3 regions of the Pseudoalteromonas fenneropenaei genome follow, and region 2 is predicted to be linked to each of the others. Evidence: predicted binding sites of a transcription regulator. Region 2 holds the regulator's gene; each other region holds the start of a gene.
The links. Region 2 encodes LexA, which represses DNA repair genes until DNA is damaged. Its sites were predicted from a motif close to TACTGTATNNNNATACAGTA; they were not measured.

Region 1: a site for LexA is predicted at 2,895-2,914, ahead of dinB (DNA polymerase IV). Genes of this name have one in related genera too.
Region 3: a site for LexA is predicted at 4,222-4,241, ahead of ACFOEE_RS18265 (HVO_A0114 family putative DNA-binding protein). Genes of this name have one in related genera too.

The regions. Positions count from the first base shown of each region.
Region 1 is NZ_JBHRSD010000001.1:268,067-273,423, reverse strand. It holds gene ACFOEE_RS01205 (formyl transferase) at 1-122, opposite strand, end outside; gene ACFOEE_RS01200 (hypothetical protein) at 191-922, opposite strand; gene ACFOEE_RS01195 (NUDIX hydrolase) at 1,064-1,579, opposite strand; gene ACFOEE_RS01190 (aldo/keto reductase) at 1,715-2,767, opposite strand; gene dinB (DNA polymerase IV) at 2,922-4,004, shown strand; gene ACFOEE_RS01180 (carbon starvation CstA family protein) at 4,200-5,357, shown strand, end outside.
Region 2 is NZ_JBHRSD010000048.1:54,085-59,441, forward strand. It holds gene ACFOEE_RS20310 (cytochrome c oxidase assembly protein) at 1-348, opposite strand, end outside; gene ctaD (cytochrome c oxidase subunit I) at 345-1,928, opposite strand; gene coxB (cytochrome c oxidase subunit II) at 1,925-3,070, opposite strand; gene lexA (transcriptional repressor LexA) at 3,364-3,981, opposite strand; gene ACFOEE_RS20330 (3-oxoacid CoA-transferase subunit B) at 4,132-4,788, opposite strand; gene ACFOEE_RS20335 (CoA transferase subunit A) at 4,788-5,357, opposite strand, start outside.
Region 3 is NZ_JBHRSD010000039.1:144,146-149,502, reverse strand. It holds gene ACFOEE_RS18275 (hypothetical protein) at 1-371, shown strand, start outside; gene ACFOEE_RS18270 (DUF3427 domain-containing protein) at 616-3,756, opposite strand; gene ACFOEE_RS18265 (HVO_A0114 family putative DNA-binding protein) at 3,767-4,072, opposite strand; partial or broken gene ACFOEE_RS18260 (hypothetical protein) at 4,343-4,807, opposite strand; gene ACFOEE_RS18255 (YecA family protein) at 4,851-5,357, opposite strand, start outside.

The sequences.
Region 1 (5,357 bases), on a different contig from region 2:
TTACCGCCAACTTGCGCGGATAGCCATAGTGTCAGTTGATGCTCGGTAGCAAGAGCCGGTAAGAGTAAGTTTAAAGCGTAATTACTGGCAAGATCACGATTGGCAAGGACAAGTATGTTCATTGGCACGCTTAATTTGGGCGGTATTTATTTTAGCCTAAGGAGTCCAGCAATGATTGTCAATCAAAGGCTTAGCGGGTTCCTTTGGCGGCTGGTAGCCATTTCTTCATGATTTCATCATAGCTCGCTTTAATCGTGCTGTTATTACAGTTCACTGGCGCTATCCAAGGACGTGAGCCGGGCACATTGGGGTCGGCGTTCATTTCTTTATAGCAGCTATCGCCGTCTTGATATTCTGTCCAAAGGGCATTTTTTGATACCACCACGCGTTTATCTGTGATGGTTTGGGCATGCTCTGTCGGGACGCGAAGGCGCGCAGGTTGCGCTTTACCAGCGGGTGCCGTTTTCTCTGCTAAGAAGCTATCAAGCTGTTGAGTTCTTAAATTATCAAGGATCTGCTGCGGGGAAATATTTAAGACTTTACCTGCAGGATTGGCTGCGGAGGTTGTGATTGGCTCGGGACCCGCAACAACGCTGGCACTCACAGGGGCTTGTTGCTGCACTGGGGGGGAAGATGTAGTTGGCTCAGCGGGTTGCTCTGCGCCAATGACAGCATCATCTGCCGCCTTTGGTAGCAGTTCTTTTGGAGTAGGTCCTTGTGGTGTTGGTGCTACAGCAGCCTCTTTTGGTGGGCTAGGCAACGCTGGTTCAGGCAGTTGTGATGGTGGTTCCATCACTAAATAGGTTTTTAGCGCCGGAGTTTGTTGGGTTAGCTCAGGCGTAACTATTGCGCGACTCAGTAGCCAGAACAGCATGAGATGAAAGAATATGGAAAGCAGCAAAGTGCGCAGCCAAACTGTCATAACCATCCTAGGAAAAGCAGCTCTTTGCTATGGGGCAGAGCGTTATTGTTATTCATTTAGGGCTATTGACCCTAAAAGAGCAATTTGGTTCAAAGCAAGGGTTTTTAATTTATCCCCTAATTACTTGAAGCCGCAGCATAGTTAGCTCAAATGGTTTGGATAGAGCGCAATCAGCTGCTGCAAAATATCAATTTCTCGCTGTAGGGCTTGGCCTGCTAAAGCCCCTTTTTGCGTATTGAGGTTGTGTTGCAATGCTGCATCTAAACTTAGCCAAACGGCTTTAACCCCGCTGCGTATCTCATAATCTTCCAACTTGGCTGCGCCAAGTGGTGCAGTTAAGGCACAAAAGTAGTAATGGGAGATCACTTCCATTACTTGCTCAGGTTGTTTGCTATGGCGGCGATATTCGCGATACTGACCCCAAGGCTTCAAGATAGCAATGGAATGCGCCCCGGTTTCTTCGTGTAATTCACGTTTGAGCGCTGCGGTAACTGTTTCGTTCGGGTTTACGCCACCACCGGGAATGCTGTAATCGTCGTACCGACCGGTGTAAACCATTAATATTTTAGCGTTTTCAATCACAATTGCGCGTGCGGTGTGGCGCACGGTACGTTCGCCGTCAAGTGGAACTGGCGGTGTTAAATTTAGGTTTTTCATGGTGTAGAGCGGTTTCTTCGTATTGTGCTTGGTTGGCCGCGCGGCCTTTTAGTATGTCAATGGCATCTATTTAGCGTAAGGGAATATAGCGCAGTGTTTGCTTACTGCGCTATAAATAGCAAAAACGAAATCGCATTAAAACGGCGCTGGGTAGCGTTTTAATACAGCGTCGATTTCCGCCTTAAGCTCAGCGCTTAATGGCAAGCTAAAAGCAGTGAAGTTTTCCTTCAACTGCGCCATGCTGGTTGCACCTATGATGGTTGAGGTGACACCATCAATTTGATTGCACCAAGCTAACGCCAATTGGGCAGGAGTAAGTTGATGGCGTGCGGCAATGTCCGCGTAGGCTTTAATCGCTTCGTTTGATAACGGCGTATCACGGAACAAACCTTGACGTTGGACTAAGCTCCAGCGAGTGCCTTCGGGGCGCGCTCCGCCTAAATATTTGCCGCTTAACGCGCCACCCGCTAAAGGTGACCAAGGTAAATAAGCGATGTCTTCATGAATACATTGCTCAATGAGATACGGCCAGTCTTTGCTATGGAGCAAACTAAATTCATTTTGGATAGACACCACTTTGGGCAGATTATGCAGCTCTGCGAGGCGTAAGTAGGTTTGGATCCCCCACGGGGTGTCGTCAGACAAACCGAAATGGCGGATTTTCCCAGCTTTTACCGCGTCGCCAATGGCCTGCAAAATATCGAGCATACCATCGACCTCGGCGCTGCCATCTTCTTTACTCGGCGTCGTCAGGTTGGGCCAATGTTTGCCAAAATGTGGCGACACGCGATTGGGCCAGTGCAACTGGTACAGGTCGATATAGTCACTTTGTAAGCGCTGTAGTGAGGCATCAATCGCAGCACTGACCGCTTGGCCAGTTATAGGCGCACCACCGCGGATCCAAGGTAACCCGCCGCCAGCGATTTTGGTTGCGATAATCACGTCGGCGCGTTTTTCTTTGTGCCGTGATAGCCAACTACCTATGATCTGCTCAGTTTTACCGTAAGTATCTGGTGACGGCGGTACGGCATACATTTCAGCGGTGTCAATAAAATTGACCCCTTTAGCCAGCGCGAAGTTAATTTGTTCGTCTGCGTCGTGTTGGTTATTCTGCAAACCCCACGTCATACTGCCTAAACAGATCTGCGAAACTTGTAAACCACTGCTGCCTAAACGCCGATATTCCATACAGGCTCCATGAATTTTAAGAAATGACTCATCAGGTTTGCCAAGTTTAGGCTGTTTTTATTAAAGATGCAGCCAAAACCGCTCATCAACAAATTTGACTTGCTGAATTGAAAATAACGCGCATAATAACTGTATAAATGAACAGTGTTTATGTATGTCGCAGCGTAAATTTATTCACATTGATATGGACTGCTTTTATGCAGCCGTTGAAATGCGTGACAACCCAGCGCTGGCTAATGTGCCTATGGCTATAGGTGGACGTAGCCAACGCGGGGTGTTATCGACCGCCAACTACATAGCGCGCCAATATGGTGTGCGTTCTGCCATGTCTAATTTTCAGGCGAAAAAACTGTGCCCAGAATTAGTGATTGTGCCCGGCCGTATGCAAGTGTATCAGCAAGTGTCACAGCAGATCCGAGCAATTTTTGCCCGCTACACGCCCTTGGTAGAGCCGCTTTCCTTAGATGAGGCGTATCTTGATGTGACGGACTGTAGCCAGTGTAAAGGCAGTGCAACGTTAATAGCGGCGCAGATCCGCGCTGATATTTTTTCCGTCACGGGTCTTACAGCCAGTGCAGGTATCGCACCAATTAAGTTTTTAGCCAAAATCGCTAGCGATGAAAATAAACCTAATGGTCAGTTTGTCATTGCCCCAGAGCAAGTTGCGGCATTTATTGACAATTTGCCGCTGCGCAAAATTCCTGGGGTCGGAAAAGTCACCCATGAAAAGTTACTGGCATTGGGGCTTGAATATGGCCGAGATGTTAAACCGCTAGACGAAGCGTTTTTGTGCCGTCATTTTGGTAAGTTTGGTCGCTCATTGTGGCGCCGTTGCCAAGGTATTGATGAACGAGGGGTAGAAACCTCAAGGGTGAGAAAGTCGGTGGGAGTAGAAACTACCTTTGAAACTGATATTCGTGATACCTCAGTGTTACAACAAGTACTGCTTGAGAAACTATTGCCCGAGCTAGAAAAACGTTTGACCCCTTATTTAAGCAGTCGGTTTATCACTAAGCTTGGGGTTAAAGTGAAGTATCACGATTTTCAGCTCGTCAGTAAAGAATGCCAACACCATCAATTACATGCGGACTTGCTGCAGGAGTTGTTGGTGCAATTGCTGGCAAGACGACCGAATCAACCCGTGCGGTTGTTAGGTATCCAAGTCGGGCTGAACGACACCAGTGACGCCCAGCAACAAGCTGGTGGGCAACTGGGGTTGTTTGATGTGGTAGGTTAAGTGCTGATATTTTCAAGGCACAGACGTTAGAGGCGAATGGGTGGATGCGGAGTGTTTAATTCGCAACCAGCGTACGCGAATTTGTACTCGGTTTACTTGTATGTTTGGTTTAAGGTTCGACTAAATGGTGAGTGTTTTTTGCCCGCATTGTGCTAGCGTGGGGTAGACAACAAAACAATAATGTGAGGAAACTGTATGCAATCGATCATGATCGTGCTGCTCGGCATACTCGGTATGCTGTTTGGATGGTTTGTATACTCCAAATTTATAGCCGAAAAAATCTTTAAAATGGACGATAACTTCGTCACACCGGCCCATGAGCTCAATGATGGTACAGACTATGTGCCAACCAACAAAGTCGTGTTATGGGGCCATCATTTTACTTCTGTTGCTGGTGCTGCGCCAATTGTCGGGCCTGCTATTGCGGTCTACTGGGGCTGGGTGCCTGCGGTTCTTTGGGTGGTGTTTGGTACGATTTTCTTTGCCGGTGTGCATGATATGGGGGCTTTGTGGGCAAGTGCTCGTCATAAAGGCAAGTCGATGGGCGCACTGTCAGAGACCGTCATTGGCAAACGCACCCGTGCGCTCTTTATGGTGGTGGTATTTTTAGTACTCTTGATGGTGAACGCGGTGTTTGGCGTGGTCATCGCCAATTCATTTGTGAGTAACCCAAGTGCGGTGTTTCCTGCTTGGTCTGCCATCGCAGTAGCTTTAGTGATTGGCTTTTTATTGAAGCGTAAAGTGCCAATGACGCCGCTGATTATTATTGGTGTTGCGGTGCTCTACTGGACCATCTATATGGGTGCGGATCTGCCAATTACTTTACCGACGGAAATGTTTGGCCTCAGTGACAAAGCCAATTGGATTGTGATCCTATTTATTTATGCTGCAGTAGCTTCGTTATTACCAGTATGGATGTTATTACAACCGCGTGACTTTATTAACGGTATGCAATTGTTGGTGGGTTTAGTGCTGCTATACGGTGCGGTGTTTGTGGTTATGCCAGACATTACGGCGCCGGCATTTAATACCCAGACTGTGGTGGATACACCAAGTATTATCCCCTTGTTATTCGTGACGATTGCCTGTGGTGCGGTGTCGGGGTTCCACGGTATTGTTTCTTCAGGCACCAGTTCAAAACAACTTGATAAAGAAACCGATGGTCGGTTTGTCGGTTATCTTGGTGCGGTTGGTGAAGGCTCTTTGGCTTTGATCACGTTAGTGGCGGTCAGTGGTGTGATGTTAGCGGTGAGTCCAGAAGAGTGGCACGAAATTTACAGCCATTTAGGCGCAGGTAGCGTCGGCGCATTTATTACAGGTGGCTCTAATCTTATTCATGCTGGTTGGGGGATC
Region 2 (5,357 bases):
AGCAAGCCCAGGTGAGACCGAGGGGATCGCCTGCATCACTCGCGATTCTTGGCTTAAGTTTTGCGCTACGAAGTCCACACGCATGATTTCACCCGGCTTTACTTCAACTTGAAATTGCTGTGCTTGAACTGAGAAAGGTGCACCTTGCTGAGCATGCGTAGTGAAACTCACCGCTATCTGACGCGAGGTATCAACCGATTCGCTGGCAGCGGCCACGGTCAAATCAGGTTTACCGTTGAGACCAGTAATATCACAAAACACGTCATACAAAGGCACTAAAGCAAATGCGAAGGCAAACATGCCAAGGCTCGCTAACACCAACTTTTTCAGTAAAGCACTATGCATCACTTGATCTCCGGAGGGGTACTAAATGAATGATAAGGAGGGGGTGAAGACAGCTCCCACTCCAATCCTTCGGCACCATCCCAGACTTTAGCTGGTGCAGGCTCACCGCCACGAATACAGCGATACACTACGTACACAAACAACAGCTGAGATAAGCCAAAAGCAAACCCGCCGATACTGATAATGGCGTTAAAATCAGCAAACTGTAGGGCATAATCAGGGATCCGTCGTGGCATCCCCGCCAAGCCAACAAAGTGCATAGGGAAAAACAGCACATTAACGCTGACTAACGACAACCAAAAATGCCACTTAGCCAAGGTTTCGCTATACATGTGCCCAGTCCACTTAGGTAGCCAATAGTAAGCTGCTGCCATAATAGAGAATATCGCACCTGTCACTAGTACATAGTGAAAGTGAGCGACCACAAAATAGGTATCATGGTATTGGAAATCAGCAGGTGTAATCGCCAGCATCAAGCCTGAAAAGCCACCAAGCGTAAACAGCACAATAAACGCAATGGAAAACAACATCGGCACTTCGAAGCTGATTGATCCCCGCCACATGGTTGCAACCCAGTTAAATACCTTTACGCCCGTCGGCACTGAGATAAGCATAGTGGCGTACATAAAGAACAATTCCCCTGCCAGCGGCATACCTGTGGTAAACATGTGGTGCGCCCAAACGATAAATGACAGCAAGGCGATGGATGAGGTGGCGTAAACCATAGAGGCGTAGCCGAAGAGTTTTTTACGAGAAAACGTCGGCACTATGGTGGAGATAATACCAAACGCAGGCAAAATCATAATGTACACTTCAGGATGACCAAAGAACCAGAAGATGTGCTGGAACATCACAGGATCACCACCACCAGCGGCATCAAAGAAACTGGTGCCAAAATACTTATCGGTCAATACCATAGTCACCGCACCAGCCAACACAGGCATTACCGCAATTAATAGAAATGCGGTAATAAGCCAAGTCCAGACGAATAACGGCAGTTTCATCCAAGTCATGCCTGGGGCACGCAAATTCACTATGGTCACAATAACGTTGATAGCACCCATAATGGAGCTTATCCCCATGATATGGACTGCAAATACGAATAGCGCGGTGTTATCGTTACTGTAAGTGGTAGACAGCGGGGCATAGAATGTCCAACCAAATGCAGGACCACCACCTTCCATAAATAGTGAAGCAAGCAGAATCGCAAAGGCAAACGGCAGTATCCAGAAGCTCCAGTTATTCATCCGTGGTAATGCCATATCTGGAGCCCCTATCATCATAGGAACCATCCAGTTAGCCAGACCGGTGAAAGCTGGCATAACCGCACCAAACACCATGATTAAGCCATGCACTGTAGTCATCTGGTTAAAGAAATGCGGATCAACCAATTGTAGGCCAGGTTGAAACAATTCTGCCCTAATCACCATTGCCATCGCGCCGCCAATAATAAACATGGTAAGCGCGAAAATGAGGTACATCGTACCTATGTCTTTATGATTTGTTGTATACAACCAGCGCTTAAAGCCACTGGGCGCATGATGGGCATGATCATGCTCATGCGGATTGACGATGCTGCTCATTGCCCTTCCTCCTTCGTTGCGTCCAATCGAGCCTGAACTTGACTAGGTTGTACTACTTCACCCGTATCATTGCCCCAGCTATTACGTTTGTAGGTGACGACCCCTGCGATATCTTTAATTGACAGTTGCTTTGCAAAGGCCTGCATTGCAGTGCCAGGACGACCATGCAGGATCACGTCAATGTGGTCATTAATTGGGCCAAGCACGACTGCGTTGCCTTTTAAAGCTGGGAATACGCCAGGCAACCCCATACCTGTTGGCTGGTGACAAGCTGCGCAGTAAGCCATGTAGGCTTTTTCACCAACTGCCATCAGCTCTTCTTTCGATAACGTTTGGTCTAGTAATGCTGCACTTTCAGCAGCAGCTCGTTGTTTAGCTGCTTTAGCATCGGCAAGCCAAGTCGCAAATTCGTCTGGTGATTTCGCTTCAACCACAACGGGCATAAAGCCATGGTCCTTGCCACATAGTTCAGCACATTGACCTCGGTAAATACCAGCCTCATTAACACGTGTCCAAGCCTCGTTGATAAAGCCTGGATTGGCGTCTTTTTTCACCGCAAAATCAGGTACCCACCAAGAGTGGATAACGTCATCTGAGGTCATTAAAAACCGCACTTTCGCGCCAGTAGGAATAACGAGCGGTTTATCCACTTCCAACAAATAGTTTTCACCCTTTGCTTGCAGGTTATCTATCTGCTCTTTGGGTGTAGATAGTACGGAGTAAAAATCGACTCCCTCGCCCATATATTCGTAATGCCATTTCCACTGCGAACCGGTAACTTTGATGGTGAGATCCGCTTTGCTGGTATCCTCCATAGCGATCAAGGTTTTGGTCGCAGGTATTGCCATGACGATTAAGATTAAAAAAGGAATCGCAGTCCAAAGAATTTCAACTTTGGTGCTTTCATGGAATTGCGCAGGAGTTGCCCCTTTTGCTTTTCTATGATGGATAAGTGCCCAAAACATTGCAGCAAACACCACAACGCCTATAACACAACAAATCAGGAAGATTGTCATATGCAAGTCATAAACTTGTTGACTGATGTCGGTGACACCCTGCCGCATGTTGTACGCACTATCGGCACTGGCCAATGTGGGTAACAGTACGGCAAACCAACCCACTGCAAATCGATACGCTCTCATTTGACGTCTCCTTGAAATCTCCCTCGATAAGCGCATAAAAGGAGATCGTTATTCTTATTGGATGACTGTCATAGCATGCGACACTTTGTCGCATGCCAACTGCACGACACTTAACCAATTAGTCAACTTTTGACCAATCTGCAAGTTTTCCTGCCTTTTCTTCGACGAAATGTGATAAGCGGTGAAAAAAGAGAAGCTTAGATACCGAGGCGACTAAGTTGGAAAAACAAAAAAGCCCAGCAACTCACGCTGCTGGGCTTATAAAATAAGCATTTTAAGGCAATATCAGTGAATTACATCCATTGATTATTTCTTATTACACCGACCGCCAAACCTTCGATTGAGAAAGGCTCTTGTTCCAAATCCACTACAATCGGCTCGAACTCAGTATTTTCAGCATGTAAAAAGACTTTTTTACCAACCTTTTCAAAGCGTTTCACTGTGACATCTTCATCGACACGAGCGACAACCACCTGACCATTCTGTGCGACTTGGGTGCGATGTACCGCCAGTAGGTCGCCGTCCAAAATACCAATATCTTTCATGCTCATACCGTGAACCCTTAAGAGGTAATCAGCGCTCGGTTTAAACATGTGACCATCAACCTGACAATGGCTTTCAATATGCTGCTGCGCCAAAATAGGCTCACCAGCAGCGACACGACCAATCAAAGGCAATCCCAGCTGCTCAGGTTCATCTTCCTCGACCAAACGAATACCACGGCTAGCGCCCGGCACCATTTCAATTACGCCTTTTTTGGCTAATGCTTTAAGGTGTTCCTCAGCTGCATTGGCACTTTTAAAACCAAGAGCTTCTGCGATTTCCGCACGCGTGGGAGGCATTCCGGTATCCCGAATAAAGACTTTGATGAGTTCGAATATTTGCTCTTGGCGTTTGGTTAATGGTCGCATATCACTGGTTTTCCATACAGTACAATTACCTGTGAGTATATACAGTTATTTCAAAAGCGCAAATTTAAACGTTGTGGCGATTTTTATTCCAGTTATAGCTTGTGGCTGAGTGGAGAAAGGTCTTCAAAGCGTGCCTTAGCACGCTTTTGCCTAGAATATCATTTCGGGGACATGGCTGGGTACGACTAAACGTCCAGCTGTTTTTTGCTGGATTTCTGTAACACTGACGCCAGGCGCTCGTTCTAAAAGGTGAAATGCCCCCTCTCTTATTTCAAGCAGTGCTAAATCTGTGATCACTTTATTGATGCACGACTTGCCCGTTAGAGGTAAGGAGCACTGCGCCAATAGTTTTGACTCGCCATGTTTACTCGCATGAGTCATAGTGCAAATAATATTTTTCGCACCAGCGACTAAATCCATCGCGCCTCCCATGCCTTTTACTAACTTGCCCGGAATGGTCCAGCTGGCTATGTTGCCTTGTTGATCGACTTCAAAAGCCCCGAGCACAGTTAAATCAACATGACCACCCCGGATCATGGCAAAGCTCTCTGCCGAACTGAAAATAGCCGCGCCCTGTACCGCAGTTACGGTCTCTTTGCCGGCATTAATCATATCGGCATCAACAGCGGCTTCATCAGGATACGGCCCCATGCCAAGTAAGCCGTTTTCCGATTGCAGCATCACGGCAATGCCTGTGGGCACGTAATTCGCAACCAATGTCGGGATGCCAATGCCTAAATTCACGTAATAGCCATCTTGCAACTCTTTTGCAACTCGCATTGCCATTTGTTCTCGTGTTAATGCCATTAGTTACCCCTTGTCATGCGTTTTTCGATCCGTTTTTCGAATTGCCCCAACACCACTCGGTCAACATAAATACCTGGAGTATGGACCTCACTGGGGGCAAGCTCTCCTGGCTCAACAATCATTTCCGCTTCTACCACCGTCACTTTGCCAGCAGTGGCCGCCATAGGGTTAAAGTTCATTGCGGTATGACGATAAACACAATTGCCAAACCTATCAGCCTTCCATGCTTTGACTATGGCAAAATCGCCTTGAATGCTTTCTTCTAATAAATATTCACGGCCATTAAAGGTTTTAAGTTCCTTACCCTCGGCAATTGGTGTGCCGACTCCCGTGGCAGTATAAAAGGCGGGAATACCGGCGCCTGCCGCGCGCATTTTCTCTGCCAGTGTGCCTTGTGGAGTCAAAATGACTTGCAGTTCACCACTTAACAACTGCTGCTCAAATAAGCTGTTTTCGCCCACATACGAGGCCACCATAGTGCTGATTTGCCGTTGTTCGAGCAAAATACCAAGGCCAAACCCGTCTACCCCGCAATTGTTCGACACCACAGTTAACCCTTTGACCCCCAT
Region 3 (5,357 bases), on a different contig from region 2:
AGAAAAATAAAAAGATTGGCAAACTTTACAATCTTCTAGAGCCTCATATTCTTATTCATTCTAAACGGCTAATATTTACTAATCTTCAGGAGTTTGATGAAACTCAAAAAAGCGAAATTTGTAGTGCAGTTAAGTCTGTCGGAAAATATTTGGATGACCATAAAAGCTATTCGCAATTAAACAACGCTTGGAGGCAATGGAAATTTAGAAACTCGAAAGAAAGAAAAAGGATTTCAATTGACATACATTCAGATGACTACGATAAGTTAGTTAAACTAGCCGAAAGAAAAAATGTAACGCTTTCAGATATCGTAAATGACGCCATAAAAAAAGAGCTAGCAGATAAATGGTGGCTCGCTCCTCTGATCTAACAAAGTTTATCGCGCACTACATCGTGATGCATAACGATACATTTGGGGGATGAAACGGGGTAATAAAAAACAAGATACAAGTTAAAACTATAAAAATCAATTAACTATGATTTAAAAAATATTAAGATCCAGAATATTGAGTAAAGCTTATCATCGCTCAAGAAATCGTAATACAACGAAAAACCTTGCTTTATAGCGAGGTTTATTTTCTATCATTTTAATATCTACGCTATGCAAATTGCGATTAACCTACTGCCAACTTGGCCGCTTGTTGCCACATAAAGTGCGGCATTTGATCTTTTAACTGCCACGTAATGCTCATCGGCTGAGAGCCCGTATGCGATATATAGTCCACTTCACCATAATTAACAAAACCCATGGTACGGCCATATTCATCTTTGCTTTGTTCACGCACAAATAAAAACAGACGCTTACCCATTTTTTGGTGTTGGATGTACTCCAAACCACGGCCTTTATCTGGCCGTGCGCTATTTTGCGACTGCCAGTGAAACAGGTGTTCGTTGATCGCGTAATCGTGATACATGGTGGTTGGCGAAAATTGCTTTTCATTTTTGTCTAAGGTGACAAACATCAGTTCAATATTTTGATCCTTCAGTACAAACACACCTTCGCGTGCTGGCGGCTGGCGCTCAAACGTGGTTGCACCAAATGCCACCAATATTTGTTCACGCGCATAGCGTGCATGTAGCCTCAATGAAACATCAGGCAAAGCATGCATTGTTGGTTGCTCATGTTTGGTTTGTGCAAGTTGCCAGTTAACAACGTCCATTAGTTCTGCCTTTATCTCGCAAACATTCAGTTTCGCTAAGCTCAGATCAATGGAATCGAATCCACATTCAGGTCCCGTTTTTTGCCAGAAATCGTAATGGCACATCAAGGCATGACGTTGACTATAATTTTCAACAATAAAGTTATTTTGGCAAAGCTGCTTTAAGAAGCTTAAATAGGCATGATCGTCACAGGTCAAAATTCGGTTATGAATGGCCTTTCTAAGCATTTTCAGCAGATCTTCATCAGCTGAATTTTCGTTGATTTCATCTTTAGCTTGTTGAACCAGCTGCGACCAACTCCCTCGCTTATAAAGCTCATTCAAGTCAATATGAGGATTTAAGGTTAAGAAATTCGACAATGTTAACGGCAGTGTGGAATGCTGAGGATATTGGCGGATCATCACGACTAGGCGCTTCAACGTTAATGAGGCTTGACGGATATTGCTCAGTACCATTTCTTGCGTGCGCTTACTCAACTCAATGCGGCAACCCAGTGGCGCGTGGGGGAAGCCTTGCTTTATTTCATCACTGATCGCTCGATGACTTTTACCCACTAATGCTCTAAATTTGTTGGCAAAGTCATATTCAGGACGTGAGTTGCCAACAAAATCCAACACGGTACAGCACTCTTTTCCGTCAGCTAAACGCAAACCTCGGCCAAGCTGTTGCAAGAAAATCGTGAGGCTTTCTGTCGGCCGTAAAAACAATAATGTATCGACCTCGGGAATATCGACACCTTCATTAAAGATATCGACCACGCAAAGCACGTTAATGCTGCCAGAACGAATCGCTTGCTGCTTTTGTTGCCGCTCGTGGCTGTTATCACTGGTCAACACATCCGCTTTAATGCCTTTTAATAAGAGTTGCTCTGTCATATACAGTGCATGTTCTTTGCTCACACAAAAGGCCAATGCTTTCATTTTGCCTATATCAGTGATGATCTCCTGCATACTCAGCAAAATCTTGTCAAAGCGGACTTGGTTGTGGGTATAGAGATTGGTCAGCTGAGCGATATCGTAACGTCCACGACTCCATGCAATGTTGCGAAGGTCGGTATCATCATCAATAGCAAAATACTGAAATGGACAAAGGTGACGACGATTAATCGCTTCCGGCAAACGGATCTCTGCCGCAATCACACCACCAAAATCCGCTAAAATATCACCGCCATCATGCCTCTCTGGTGTTGCAGTCAGGCCGAGTAAAATAGTTGGAGAAAAGTGCTCCAGCAGCGCGCGATAACTAGTCGCTGCAATATGGTGCACTTCATCAATGACAATGTAGTCATAATAGTCAGCAGTTAGGTTAAGCTGTTCCAGTTGATTGTTCAGAGTTTGAATAGAAACAAACAGTTGTCGATAGTGCTCCGGTGAATGTCCGCCAACCCAAAGTTCACCAAACGTACCATTACGCAATACGCCACGATACGCAGCTCTGGCTTGTTTTAATATTTCTTCGCGGTGAGCGACAAACAGGAACTTAGCTTGCGGCTTGTCTTTTACAAAGCGCGCAAAGTCAAAGGCTGAAATCAGGGTTTTTCCGGTGCCGGTTGCCGCAACCACTAAATTGCTAAATCGTTGGTGAACACTACGCTCTACAGCCAATTGCTCCAATATGTCACTCTGGTGCGGAAACGGCGAAATATCAAAGAAATGCGTGGGACTAGCCTCAAAATCTCCGCGCTGCTGGTTCAAGGCTTCTTTGAGTTTTTCACTGCTTGTTGCATCGCCACTAAAGTGTTCAAAATCATGAGAAGCCCAATAGGTTTCAAAGGTGCTCAATGATTTATTGATGATGTGTGGGATTTCTTGCGAGGTGATTTTTAAATTCCACTCTAAGCCATTGGTTAACGCTGAATGGGAAAGATTGGAAGAGCCGATATAACCAGTGTGATAACCCGTGTTGCGTAAAAATAGATAGCTCTTTGCATGTAAACGTTCCCGCTCAGTGTTGTAACTCAGCTTCACTTCGGTATTGGGTAAGCTCGCCAGATATTCCACCGCTTTGGCATCTGTCGCCCCCATGTATGAGGTGGTAATGATTTTTAGCTCACGGCCACTAGACGTAAACTCTTCTAACTCTTTACGAAAAATTCGTATCCCTGCCCACTTAATAAATGACACTAACCAGTAGATTTTATCCGCAGACAAGATCTCCCGCTTTAATTCAGATTCGAGCGACAACCCTGCATTACTGCCACAAAACAGCTCGCTTTGGCTTAACCCTGTTAGTGGAAAAATGTCGTTAATATAATTTTTTAAATCGGCTGAGACAGGATTTTCGAGCTCATAGAGCGCAGTCAGAATTTTACCTTGACTGGCGAGCAAATTGTCTTCGATAAAATCGTTATCTTGAATTTGTGTTTTTAGCCAGAGTAACAATTGGTTAGATAAAGCAATCTGCTGTTGTAGGCGATCATCGTTAGAGGGGACTGACTCAATCGCATACTCAAGAATGTCTGATAGGAAACGAGATAACCACGTCGATGCTTCACTACTATTGAGCTCACGTTCGCCCACATAGAATCGCTCTCGGTCAATGCGACTCTCGATAAGCTGCGTTATAAGCTGCTCATAAATTCCGACTTGTTGCATGATATTCCTTTTATTCTAATGGCTGGATCAATAACAACATCGATTGATATCGCAGTTTTACCGCCGATCCATTTTGTGATTTTTGCATCTCAACCAAGTTGTACTTGCCCAGTATTTTCAATGTTCTCGACACATTACTGACCGTTCGGCCTGTAAGCATGGCCAGCTCAGTTACCGATTGCGGCTTTTGCTCGGCAATCACTTTTAACAGTTCCTGGTTTTCTTTCGACAGCACATTGGAGACCGATTTAAGCGAGTCGAACCAGATATCAACGGGGTAATCGGGGTCGGGCCTTTGCCCTTTAATCCCAATCACGCAGCGCGAACTTTTGCGTTTTTCATTGCTTTACTCGCATGTCTTGAGTCGCACAGTTTACTCAAATCATTTGCTCGCACTCTCTAGTTTCCCCTCTATACTCTCAAAAAAGCCAGCGAGTACGTAAAACAACGCTTGCTCAATCAAAAGACTGTACGCTTATACATAAGCTGCATATCGTATCAATCGCTGATAATCACGCAAGACTATTTTCCGTTCGGGACGATTACAACCCTCGTGTACAGTAAATGCACGAGCAGATTTGTCAGTGTCGAATTGAATCAACAGCACTCGTTCAACTTCATCATTAAAATCAAACGCTTTGAGCCACATGAAGTACACAAGGCGCCAATCCCCTTGCATTAACCCGCTGCGTAAAGCAGCTAAATGCTGGAAAAAATCGTCAGCATGTTCATCGTCAAAATATTCGTAGTACTCCTTGATGGAAAAAGTCAGCAACTGCGACTCATCGCTTTGATGCACATAAAGCCCATCGCTTGAAAAGCCAAGTAACGCATCGGGAAGCGTTCCAGCTGGCAGCTTGATGTAAGCATCGATTGAACCCCAATCGGCATAGTAAAAACCGATATCAAAGTATTTTAACATCAGCTCAAAAGGCTCCGCCTTTAAGCCGCTGTAGGTGTAATACACCTGAAAGGGCGTAGCGCTGATCTCGGCTCGGCTTGAAATGGATCTGAGTGCTTGACGTGCTTTAGCATCTAAATACCCATCCAAACTCTAGAATTTATAGTATTGATATTCACTCACGATGACCTTGCTATGTATTTATTGTGAATTGAAAAGTTTGTTTTAACAAAGGCTGTACCTGAACCATTCTATCGACAGGTTCCGTATTTAAAAAACGTCTTGGGTCAATGGTCACAAATCCCCAAAACTGCAAAAACCGCACAATAAAGCGTGACTTTATCAACATACTTAAGCGTTGCTCCGGTGAGAAGTAATCACCTGCAGGGAATCCCTGTAGTAAATCGGGGAAAGCCGTCATCACTTCTTCAACCAGTTGTTCCAAATTGTTATGGCTTTGAATGCGCCACAGCATAAACAGCCAAAAGGTTCGCAAGTCGACATCAAACTCAAAACCGTCCAAATAGCCCCAGTTATATTTACTGATGGCAACTTCTAACATAGGTTTAAAAAATGCTTGTATACCTAACGCCTGATACTGCTTTTGCGCTGATTTTTTTACATGGTAGCGACCGCTTCGCCGATAAATAATACCGCTAATTTCGGCTAGCACTCTGGTGTAGTGCAAGGCATTGAATTT